3 regions of the Solibacillus sp. iso_87 genome follow, and region 1 is predicted to be linked to each of the others. Evidence: riboswitches for the same ligand, from Rfam matches in the RefSeq annotation. Region 1 holds a riboswitch; each other region holds the start of a gene.
The links. Region 1 has a riboswitch for lysine ahead of AC0VXV_RS13995 (aspartate kinase). Riboswitches for the same ligand answer to the same signal wherever they lie in the genome.
Positions count from the first base shown of each region.

Region 2: linked by a shared signal. The riboswitch ahead of AC0VXV_RS01465 (amino acid permease) and the one ahead of AC0VXV_RS13995 (aspartate kinase) in region 1 are both predicted to bind lysine.
Region 3: linked by a shared signal. The riboswitch ahead of AC0VXV_RS09830 (transporter substrate-binding domain-containing protein) and the one ahead of AC0VXV_RS13995 (aspartate kinase) in region 1 are both predicted to bind lysine.

Region 1 covers NZ_CM149656.1:2,731,900-2,736,126, reverse strand. The annotation lists gene uvrC (excinuclease ABC subunit UvrC) at 109-1,899, shown strand; lysine riboswitch at 1,932-2,110, shown strand; gene AC0VXV_RS13995 (aspartate kinase) at 2,199-3,431, shown strand; gene AC0VXV_RS13990 (YslB family protein) at 3,528-3,944, opposite strand; gene AC0VXV_RS13985 (succinate dehydrogenase cytochrome b558 subunit) at 4,216-4,227, shown strand, end outside.
Region 2 covers NZ_CM149656.1:283,919-288,145, reverse strand. The annotation lists gene AC0VXV_RS01470 (RNA 2'-phosphotransferase) at 1-180, opposite strand, end outside; gene AC0VXV_RS01465 (amino acid permease) at 408-1,865, opposite strand; lysine riboswitch at 1,960-2,140, opposite strand; gene AC0VXV_RS01460 (CynX/NimT family MFS transporter) at 2,283-3,482, shown strand; gene AC0VXV_RS01455 (restriction endonuclease) at 3,544-4,098, shown strand.
Region 3 covers NZ_CM149656.1:1,969,844-1,974,070, forward strand. The annotation lists gene AC0VXV_RS09825 (amino acid ABC transporter permease) at 1-652, opposite strand, end outside; gene AC0VXV_RS09830 (transporter substrate-binding domain-containing protein) at 773-1,609, opposite strand; lysine riboswitch at 1,724-1,911, opposite strand; gene odhB (2-oxoglutarate dehydrogenase complex dihydrolipoyllysine-residue succinyltransferase) at 2,299-3,561, opposite strand; gene AC0VXV_RS09840 (2-oxoglutarate dehydrogenase E1 component) at 3,655-4,227, opposite strand, start outside.

The DNA of each region.
Region 1 (4,227 bases):
GGCGTTATTGATATGTCAAAAAGCCGTATGCCGTATAAGGTGTACGGCTTTTTTCTTATACCCCAATCAGTTAAAATAAAAGAAAGGACATATTAAACAGGTGAGAAGATGAATGCAATCATTAAAGCAAAACTAGAAATACTACCGGATGAATCAGGTTGCTATATTATGAAAGACCGTCAAGGCACGATTATATACGTTGGTAAGGCTAAAGTATTGAAAAATCGAGTGCGCTCCTACTTTACGGGAAGTCATGACGGTAAAACTGCGAGACTAGTCAGTGAGATCGAAGACTTCGAGTATATTGTGACTTCAAGTGATTTGGAAGCTCTTATACTGGAGCTGAATCTAATTAAGCTGCATGACCCGAAATATAATGTGAAACTAACGGATGATAAAACGTACCCTTATATAAAAATCACGAATGAACGATACCCTCGTATTATTACAACAAGAAAAGTGAAGAAGGATAAAGCAAAATATTTCGGTCCTTATCCGAATGCCTATGCAGCTAACGAAACACGGAAATTACTGGACCGTTTGTATCCGCTTCGTAAATGTACACACCTGCCTAACCAGGTATGTCTGTACTATCACTTAGGTCAATGTTTGGCACCGTGTGTGAAGGATATTGAAAAACAAGTATATGACGAAATGATTGATGAGATTTCGAAGTTTTTAAACGGGGGCGTCGAAGAAATTCAACAAAACCTTCAGCAAAAAATGATGGATGCTGCCGAAAATCTGGAGTTTGAGCGGGCAAAGGAATTCCGGGATTTGATTGCCCATATTGATCAGATTATGGAAAAGCAAAAAATCGTTACGGATGATTTGAGCAACAGGGATGTATTTGGCTATGCAGTTGAAAAAGGCTGGATGTGTGTCCAGGTGTTTTTCGTGCGTCAAGGCAAACTCATTGAGCGGGATGTCTCGATTTTCCCGATTTATAATGAGCCGGAAGAGGAATTTTTAACATTCGTAGGCCGTTTTTACGAACAGCCGCATCATCTATTGCCAAAAGAAATCTTTGTACCGAAGTCGATTAACGAAACCATTTTACAAAAGCTGTTGGATGTGAAGGTACTGACACCGAAGCGCGGTTCCAAAAAAGAGCTTGTTGATCTAGCAATGAAAAATGCGGAAATCGCCATTCATGAGAAGTTCCAGTTGATTGAACGTCAAGAAGAGCGGACAGTCGGGGCTTGTGAAGCACTTGCTGAAGCGATGCAAATTCCATTGCCGCTAAGAATCGAAGCATTTGATAACAGTCATATGCATGGTGCGGATCCGGTTTCGGCGATGGTAGTTTTTATAGACGGAAAGCCTGCGAAAAAGGAATACCGGAAATATAAAACAAGGGAAGCGGCCAAACATGATGACTATGGTGCGATGCAGGAAGTGATTCGACGCCGTTACACACGTGTACTGCGGGAAAATCTGCCATTGCCTGATCTGATTCTTATCGACGGAGGAAAAGGACAAATGGAAGTCGCACGTGAAGTAATTGAAGACGAACTTGGGTTAGTCATTCCGATAGCAGGATTGGCTAAGGACGAAAAGCACAATACGTCCCAGCTTTTATTTGGTACGCCTCCGGAAGTTGTCCCGTTAAAGCGTACAAGTGACGGTTTCTATTTATTGCAGCGCATCCAAGATGAGGTACACCGATTTGCGATCACGTTTTTACGTCAGCAGCATCAGACGAATGCCATCACTTCTGTTCTTGATGGGATTGAAGGTGTAGGTCCGAAGCGGAAGCAGCAACTCATGAAGCATTTTGGATCCGTGAAAAAAATCCGCGAGGCAAGCGAGTTGCAGCTGCAGGAATCCGGAGTGCCGGCAAAATTGGCGGAAGTCATCTATCGTCATTTTCATGAAGCACCATTGAATAAAGAGTAATTTTATGCTAATATATAAGATAATTCAATATTTACTAAGATAGAGGCGCAGTATTCAACAGTACATTGCTCGAGGAAGAACAATTCCATTGACAGCAATCGAAAGGGGATCCTGCCGAAGTGAAGTGCGTATTGTTCGCGCAGTTTGCTGGTTTTGCATTTAAGAAATGTAAAACTGTCAGAGCTTTATGTTCTGGAGGGCTATCCTGAAAAACTTATAACTATTATTTGTATTGACGGCGGCTTTCCATGAACATGGAAAGTCGTCTTTTTTGTTTTCGAATTAAAGGAGGGAATAGAATGGAGACAGTTGTTGTAAAGTTTGGCGGACCGGCATTGACTACACCGGAAAAAATAGTACACATCGCTAAAAAGGTGATAAAAGAGCAAGGGCGTGGCATAAACTTAGTCGTTGTCGTTTCTTCAATACCCGCTATACGACGAGAATTGAGACAATATGCTGCTGAAATCACGGATGAGCCGTCGAAACGGGAAATGGATGCACTCGCCTCATCAGCGACACAAATAACTAGTGCAATGCTTGCAATGGCAATTCAGGAACATGGAGGGAAAGCTGTGTCGCTTGCTGGATGGCAATCAGGTATCCATACAAATCAAAAACATGGCAATGCACGGATTGATCATGTCAATAGTAAACGAATTCAGGAACATTTGGCATTAGGTGAAATCGTCGTAGTAGCAGGTTTTCAAGGAGTTACGGGGACAGACGATATTTCAACATTCGGCAAAGGGGGTTCTGAAACTTCAGCTGTTGCACTGGCGGTTGCCCTCGAAGCAGAGCGTGTCGAGATTTTTTCATCAGTTGAAGGGATTTTTACGGCAGACCCAGAAATTGTAAAAGGATCCAGGAAACTACCGGAAGTTTCTTATGATGAGATGTTGGAATTTGCAAATTTAGGGGCTAAAATTTTGCACCCACGTTCGGTTGAACTTGCCAAAAAATACAATATACCGCTAATTGTACGCTCTTTCGTACAGGATGTGGAAGGCACTTTTATTAAAGGGGATGTAGACATGGAGAAAAACTTACTTGTACGCGCGGTAGCCTACGAATCGGATATTATCCGTTTGACGATCGGCTATGATTCTTATGAAACCGCGTCATTGGCAGAAGTGTTTAGTGTTTTAGCAGAAAATGATATCAATGTGGATATTATTGTTCAAGCAGTCATTGATGGCGTGAAGCCGACCATTTCCTTTACAATTTCCAAAGATGAGTTTGCGGAAGCTTTACGGGTACTGGAAACTAGTAAACTGTCACTTGGATTTAGTTTTGCAGATTTTGAAGTAGGTTTAGCGAAAGTATCTATTATCGGTTCTGCGATGGCATCCAATCCGGGGGTGGCGGCTCGCATGTTTGCACGCTTAGGACGCGAACATATCCCTGTAAAAATGGTCAGCACTTCGGAAATTAAAGTGTCTGTCGTTGTACCACAGGAAGAAATGGTTCGTGCTGCGAATGTGCTGCATGAGGAATTCAATTTGGCGATGAAAGAAGTAACCGCTTCTTAAAGTAATAGCTGGAAATGAGCTTAAGGAGCTTATTTCCAGCTTTTTTATTGAGTAAACCTGATGCTTCAGCAATAGACAATTATTATAAGTTGAAGGCTAAATTTTCTCTTTTAAATCCCATTTTAACGTAAATTTTACGACATGTTTGTCATTATCTTTTTCCTCATAGCATTCCGTCAAATAGCCTAGCTGCTTTTGTTTCTGCTCTGCTAAAAAGCCAGCTTCAAGACGGAAGCAACGTTGTACAATATTGAGTGGCAATTCCTCTGTTGTCGAAAGTATGTAATGAAGTTCGTCCTTCGTTTCTTTTTCCAGAACTAACTGGCCCCAGCCAGCTTCCATAAAAAAGGAAGGTAGTTCATCCATTGAAAATAATGGGAACTTTCTTGCAATTTCTTTCCCTGCCCAATATAAAACATCTTCTTCATGCTTACCTAGAATAGAAGGAAGAAGATGGTCACGAATGATTTCGTAGCCAAAAGTTGGAATCGTTTTCATTTTGTACCCTTCCATATAAAAAACCTCTTTCATAAATTTTCTTATAATTTTCATTCTTTCATGAAGAATTGAGTTATAAGCAGAAAAAACGGTTCTCAAAACAGCGTAAAACCGTCTTTAAAATGATTATAAAATATCCTGCGTTGCCTTGACGCTAGTATCTGTTGAGAGTACAATGGACATGTCATAATATTGTACCATGATGAAATGCGCAGTCAACATCCCAACTTTTACAATTTTGAGGCGTTGCGCATGTGTATTTCAAGTACTAAGGGGGGTAACAGTTTTGTCGAAAGAT
Region 2 (4,227 bases), 1.5 Mb from region 1:
AAAAATCTGTTCACTTCGGTCTTCAACTTTAAATAACGGCACCGCATGTGAACTTACTAGGAAAATACGGGATTTATACGGATTCCCCTTTGTAAGAAACGGTCGATACAACACATCTTTGCTATCTTCCCCTATTAACCACGGATATACTTTTTTATAGAAACCTTTTGAAATAGGCATGTTTTCACTTCCTTATTCTTCAGTGTTACTCAATTTTGTTTCTTCTATAATACCACTCTTGCAGCCATCATACTCGAGGAAATTATTCCTCACTTTTGTACAGATTATCCTCAAACAGTCTAGCATAATCCTCAATCACTCTAACTTATTCCTCACTTCTGCACAAATAATCCTCATAAACAAAAAAACGCAATGAAAGCCTGGAAGCTCACATTGCGTTTCAGAAATTAATTATTCGATAAATCGCAGTCCTTTAAAGGAACGATTTTCGTTTTGTGTTTAAATTTGTAGCCAAACCATAAAGCGGCAAACAATGGTAAGCCGATATATGAAACGACAACACCGTACCAGTCAATTGTCCCACCCATGAAGGCCATATAGTTTTGACCTAGCACGACAATCATACATAGGGCAAATGCAAATAACGGACCGAACGGGAAGAATTTTGATACATATGGTAAATCGCTCAATGAATGTCCTTGTGCAACATATGCACGACGGAATCGGTAATGACTGATTGCAATACCAAGCCAAGCGATGAAGCCAGACATACCGGAAGCATTTAATAACCAAATGTAGACAACACCGTCACCGAAAAACGATGCAAGGAATGCTAATGAACCGACTGCCAATGTAGCTAAGAGTGCATACGTTGGAATACCGCGCTTTGTTACTTTCATGAACAGTTTCGGTGCTTTTCCGTCTACCGCTAACTGATAAAGCATACGACTTGCTGCATATAACCCTGAGTTCCCTGCAGATAACATCGCCGTTAAAATGATCGCGTTCATAACAGATGCCGCAAATGCCACACCTAGGTTTTCAAATACTAAAGTAAACGGGCTTGTCGCAATATCTTCTGATAAGAGACGTGAATCTGTATACGGTATAAGCAACCCGATTGCACCGATTGCGAAAATGTAAAACAGTAAAATACGCCAGAATACGGAACGTACAGCTTTTGGAATGTTTTTGCCCGGGTCATCTGTTTCCCCTGCCGTTACCCCAAGCATTTCCGTACCTTGGAATGAGAAACCTGCTGCAAGGAAAATACCGAACAATGCCAGGAAACCGCCATTAAACGGTGCGTCGTCTTTAAAGAAGTTTGTAAAGCCGACCGGATCGTTCCCTCCTAAAATTCCAAAAATCATTAAGAAGCTGACAATGATGAAGACGATTACTGTTGCGACTTTAATCATCGCAAACCAGTATTCCGCTTCACCGAAAGCTTTTACAGATGCTAAGTTAAATGATAAAACGACTACGATAAATAAAATTGTCCATAAAATTGAAGAACTGTCCGGGAACCAGTATTTCATAATTAACGAAACAGCCGCAATTTCTGCTGCAATCGTAATTGCCCAGTTGTACCAATAGTTCCAGCCAAGCGCAAAGCCTAAAGCCGGATCCACAAATTTTGTTGCATACGTACTAAACGAACCGGATGTTGGCATATAGGCAGCCATTTCCCCTAATGATGTCATTAAGAAATACACCATAACGCCGATCAGTGCATATGCCAGCAATGCACCACCAGGACCTGCCTGTGCAATCGCACCACCTGATGCTAAAAATAAACCTGTACCGATTGTTCCACCAAGCGAAATCATCGTTACATGGCGACTTTTCAATCCTCTTTTCAGCTCGTTTTTATTATCGAGCTGATCTATTTTAATCTCACTCATGAATATAAAACTCCCTTTTTGTTTTGTTTAATGACCGTGTAAAAGAAAAACCACCACAAGTTTTTGTGATGGTTATATTTACACCTCATCAAACTTGAAAGATAGCTCAACACATGCTCACACATGTGACAGTTCTGTTCCTTATCGAAAACAGCCCCAGCATTATTTTCAAGAAGAAAAATAATACTTCGGCAACCATTCCTTTCATAAAGCTTCACCAATTCTTCTTAATCTCAGCTATACTAGTCTTAATGATTGCGACCTCTACCTCATACATCTACATGAGGTAATGTTTTATTTAATTGATTAAGAGTCTAACATAACATTTTTTTGATAGCAATGGCTTCACCTTTATTCTGTTTTTTAAGAGTATTCAAACTAATTAAACATATATTACTAGTCAAAAGGAGAATTAAAATGGACACAGAACAATTAAATCAAAATAGCAAAAAAATACTATCCAACCGAACACTCATTTATTTTATGGTTGCCGTATTTTTATTTGCGACAACATTACGTACTCCGATTACGTTAATCGGTCCAATTATTTCATTTATTCGTGACGACCTTGGAATATCAAACTTTCTTGCAGGCTTCTTAACGACTATCCCTTTAATTGCCTTTGCGGTCGTTTCACCATTTGCACCACGTATTGCCCGTAAGTTTGGGATGGAATGGACATTATTTTATTCCGTCATTTTGCTATGTGCAGGGATTTTACTGCGTTCACTCGGGGCAACGTCTTTACTCGTTTTAGGAACAATATTAATCGGCGTCGCAATTGCATTTGGTAATGTCCTTATCCCTAGTTTTTTTAAATGGAAATTCCCTTTACATATCGGCTTATTAACAGGGATTTATTCCGTATCGATGAACATTTCTTCCGGACTTGCTGCGGGCTTCAGTTATCCTATTGCTGCAAGCGCAGGCTGGCAAATCGCAGCTGGTATTACGATTATTTTAGGTATTCTTACATTACTAATTTGGCTGCCGATTTTGCGCCAGGAAAAAGTCGAATTACATATGCCCTCTTCACAGACAAAGAAAACGCAAATGTGGAAATCACCGCTTGCCTGGGCAGTCGCTGGAGCAATGGGCTTTCAATCGTTTATATTTTACTGTTCGTCTGCTTGGATACCGGAGATTTTCATCAGTCAAGGCCTGGATGCTACAGCTTCCGGATGGATGGTATCCGTTATGCAGTTTTCGCAAATTCCGATGACATTTATTATCCCGATTATCGCAGGGAAAATCGCTTCACAACGTCCGGTCGTCGTTTTCTTTACGATATGTTACTTAGTCGGTTTTACTGGAGTCTTGATGGAATGGACAAGCCTTGCAGTCGTATGGATGATTTTATTAGGCTTTGCAGGCGGGGCTTCGTTTGGTTTAGTGCTGATGCTGTTTTCATTGCGTACAAAGACAGCATATGATGCGGCTGAACTTTCCGGCTTCGCACAGTCCATCGGTTATTTCGTTGCTGCAATCGGACCGGTTCTGTTCGGCTATGTTCATGACTTGACGGACAGCTGGTCAATCCCGATTGTGCTGTTTATTCTAATTTCTGTTCTGTTATTTTTCGCTTCATTTATGAGCGCCAACAATCGTACGATATAACCAAACGTATGTACCCTTTTATGATATAATAACGGTAGTAAATAAAAGGAGTATAGAACTGTTGCGTAAAAAGAGAAGACGAAATAAAAAACGCCTGCCTGTCATACCGCTATTTTTCATCGCATCAGCTGGTGCATTTGGTTTTTATGTAACGCGAACAGCTGAAGGCATTGGTATTGGAATTGTCACTTATTTCGTACTATATATCGCGTTTAAAATTTGGCTGAAATCGCTGAAGACGAGAAAGTTACGGAAATCCGGCATTCGCGAAGTCGATAAAATGACCGGTGAGGATTTCGAGAGGTTTTTAGGCGAGTTATTTAAACGACGCGGTTTTAAAGTGAGCTATACCGCAACGAGCGGTGACTACGGTGCCGACCTTATTTTAAAGGACGGAAAAGATATTATTGCAGTCCAGGCAAAACGTTATTCCGGTACGGTTGGTGTAAAAGCGGTGCAGGAAATTATCGGTGCAGTGAAGATGTATGAGGCAACAGAAGCATGGGTTGTCACAAACAGTCATTTTACACGCCAAGCTGAAAAACTTGCCGACATCAATGACGTTTATTTAATTGATCGCGATGAATTGATTCAAATTATCTTAAATAAAAGGTAAAGAAATAGGTGTGCAGAGGCTTTCGCTTCCTGCACACCTATTTTTAATATGGCTGTTGCTGATAGAGTGAAACTTCAATCAGTGGGGGTTTCTTCATCCCCCACTGATTGTTAGTTGAACCAATCGGGC
Region 3 (4,227 bases), 760 kb from region 1:
GCGTTACAGTAAATGTCATAATAAAGTATAATACCGTCGCAATAAAGAACGCTTCAATATATTTATAGTTACTGCCCGCAATCGAATTCGCAGTAAAGAACAGTTCCACTACCGAAATAACACTTAATACAGATGAATCTTTAATATTCATAACGAACTGATTCCCTGTAGCAGGTAAAATATTGCGTGCTACTTGCGGCAGAACAATATGGATCATTGTTTGCAGGTGATTCATTCCAATCGCTTGTGCTGCCTCAAATTGGCCTTTATCAATCGATACGATACCTCCACGCACATACTCGGCCATGTAGGCTCCTGTGTTTAAACTAATTACGATGGAGGCTGCTAAAAAGCGATCAATATCGATTCCTAAATAGACAAGACCGTAAAATACGACCATCGCCTGTACCATCATTGGCGTGCCTCTGAAAATTTCCACATAAGCCGTTAAAATAAAATTAATGACTTTCAGAATTGCTGATTTAATATTTTTTTTACGTTGTGGAATTGTGTGCATAATTCCGATGAAAAATCCGATTAGTGTTCCACAAATTGTCCCGATTATTGCCAGGAGAAGTGCAGTCCAAGCTCCGCGTACAAATAAATCCCAGTTGTCCGTAAACAAGTTCCATGATGATTCTAAAAATGCCATCGCCTTGTCCTCCATTTCTTTGTTTCTACTATTTATGTATGAAACCATAATTTTAATAGAAAAAGGTTGTCTTCCGTTTGCCGGCAAGACAACCTCATTAAAACTGTTGATGCTACACGATTATTGTGCTGCAGGTTGATTTGCAATTGCGTCTTCCATTAATTGTTGACGCTCTTCTTCCGAAATTTCAGCTAAAACTTTGTTAATTTGTTCACGTAAATCTGAACCCTTTTTCAAACCTACTGCTACAGCTGTTGACGCTTCGTCAGCTTCGAAGTTTGGCTCAGGTACAATATATTTAATATTATTCAAAGCCATCTCAGCAGAGATACCTTCCGGACGTTCTGAAACATATCCATCAATTGCGCCTGACTGTAATTGCACGCGCATTGCACCAAAATCAGTTGCCGCTACTTGTTTTTGAACACCTTCGATTTGATCGATTACATCATAGTGTGTTGTCGCTTGCTGACCTGTAATTTTTGCACCTGCAAAGTCAGATAATGAAGTTGCATTTGCATATGGGCCGTCTTCTTTTACAACAATGACATAGTCACTTGTGTAATAGTTCTCTGTGAAATCAATTACTTCCTTACGTTCAGGCATTGGTGACATACCAGCAATAACGAGATCAATGGCACCTGATTGTAAAGATGGAATTAAGCCATCCCAGTCTGTTTTAACAATTTGTAATTCCATGTCCAGACCTTCAGCAATTTTCTTCGCGATTTCAACATCATAGCCTGCTGCATATTCCTTTGAACCTGCAATTTGAACTCCGCCATTGGCATCATCTTTTTGTGACCAGTTAAAAGGTGCATACGCTGCTTCCATACCGATTTTAATCACTTTTTTGTCTGAATCAGAACCGCTTGTAGTACCTTCATCGCTTGAACCACATGCTGCTAGCAATAGCATTGTCATGGCAGTCAGTAAAATTAATAGTTTCTTTTTCATAGAAATTCTCTCCTTATTTGTTAAATATCGGGCGTTATATATGCAAAAAACGACCTAAAAGAAGAACTTTAGGTCGTTTAAATTATAATTAGCCCGAATCCTCTACAGTTCCCATTTTGAGATAGCACAACTCAACCATCAGGGATATAGATGATTGAGACAGTTCTGCAATTATTCACTGCAGACCCAGCATTGTAAAATTGAGCGTTTACAACACTTCGGCGATATTTCCTTCTCTTATATTTCACAGCCAGCTCATGGCTCCATATAAAACTGTTAAGTATCGCGCCTCTACCTCACAAGAGTGTGAGGTTTTAATATGAAATTGATATGTTTATATTACATTATTGTGACATTTCCGTCAACACTCATTTTTCTGAAATTTAACTGTAAGAACAAAAGCGCTAAAGCGCCCGTTCAACTCCGAGTGGGCAAAACGCCACATCCATGTGGCATGCCCCCAATGACTCACATCGTGTGAGCCTCAGACATTGGAGGGCCCGACGCAAAAGTAAACGCTCCACCACTTTTGCACGGAGGGACCTAATGGTGCAAGGAGTTGGTGCTTTAGCCTAGACGTGGATAAAACTTTATTTTTACGTTATCTACAATGTGATATTCTATAGTTTCCTAAAAAAAAAGCTAATGCGCAATACATAAAGTATCGCGCATTAGTAGAATAAATACTATTAAGAATTTAATAATAAATCTTCTGGGTTTTCGATCATTTCTTTAACTGTTTTTAAGAAGCCAACAGAATCTTTACCATCGATAATACGGTGGTCGTAAGATAATGCTACATACATCATTGGACGAATTTGAACTTCACCATTAACAGCTATTGGACGGTTTACGATTGAGTGCATACCTAAAATACCAGCTTGAGTACCGTTCATAATTGGTGTTGACATTAATGAACCGAATACACCACCGTTAGTGATTGTGAATGATCCGCCAGCCATGTCGTTTAAGCCTAATTTTTTGTCGCGTGCTTTACCAGCTAATTCTGCAATGTTTTTCTCGATTTCAGCAAAGTTTTTCGCATTTGCATCACGAACAACTGGTACTACTAAACCTTCTTCAGTTGATACAGCAATACCGATATCGAAGAAGTTGTTTAAGTGAATTTCATCACCGTTAATTTGTGCATTTACATATGGATATTTCTTTAATGCTGCTACTACAGCTTTTGTGAAGAATGACATGAAGCCTAATTTAATATCGTTAGCTTTCACGAACTCATCTTGTTTACGTTTACGTAATGCCATAATGTTCGTCATATCAATTTCGTTGAAAGTAGTTAACATTGCAGTTGATTGTTTTACTTCTAATAAACGTTTTGCAATTGTTTGACGACGACGGCTCATTTTTTCTACTGTTACACGGTCTGTATCAGCTGCTGGCGTAAAGATCATTGGACCATTACCTGCTGGAGCTTGAGCAGCTTGTGCTGCTGGAGCCGCTGGTGCTGTACCATGTGCTGCAACGTCTTGTACACGTACGCGACCTTGTGGGTCAACAGGTGAAATCGCTGCTAAGTCAATGCCTTTTTCACGAGCTAATTTACGAGCAGCCGGTGAAGCGATCACACGCTCACCTGAAGTTTCTTCAGCTGCAACTGGTGCAGGTGCTGCTGCTTTAGGGGCTTCTTCTTTTGCTGGAGCCGGAGCTGCTGCTGGAGCTTCTTCTTTAGCAGCTGGTGCAGGTGCTGCGCCTTCGCCAGCTTCAACTACTGCGATTACTTGTCCTACTAAAACAGTATCGCCTTCTTCAGCTAAAATTTGTTTTAAAACGCCTGCTTCTTCAGAGATGATTTCAGCATTAACTTTATCAGTTTCTAACTCAACGATGAATTCGCCTTTTTCTACGCGATCTCCAACTTTTTTCACCCACTGGGCAATTGTACCTTCAGTAATTGATTCTGCTAATTCAGGGACTTTAATTTCAGCCACGTTCATATCCTCCTTTAATTACGCTACACATTCATTGTATAGCAAGCCACTTCTATTTTAAATAGAAGCAGCTCTTTTTAAACAAATCATTTATTACTTTTCAAGTGCTTCGTTCACTAATTTAGCTTGCGCTGCTTTATGTGAATCGCCATCGCCTTCAGAAGTTGAGCTCATTGCAGGACGTCCTACATAGCGTACTTTTTTGCCTTCTGCGATATCATATAATGTTTCAAGAACATATGTCCATGAACCTTGGTTTTTCGGTTCTTCCTGTACCCAAACGATTTCTTTAACATTCGGGAAACGAGCGATAATATCTTTCACTTGTTGCGCAGGGAATGGATAAATTTGTTCAACACGAATAATGTGTAAGTGATCAAGCCCTTCGCCGTCTTTCACGCGTTCCGCTAGATCGATCATTACTTTACCTGTACCAAGTACTACTTTTTCAACCGCTTCTGTGTTTTTGCCTAAACCTTCTTGCTCGATTACTTCCTGGAAGCGACCAGTTGCAAGTTGTTCAGCAGTAGCTGCAGCAAGTGGGTGACGTAAAAGTGATTTTGGAGAAACCACTACTAATGGACGTACACCTTCTGTACCTAGTAATGCAGCTTGACGGCGTAATAAGTGATAGTAGTTGCCTGCATTTGAACAGTTTGCTACGAA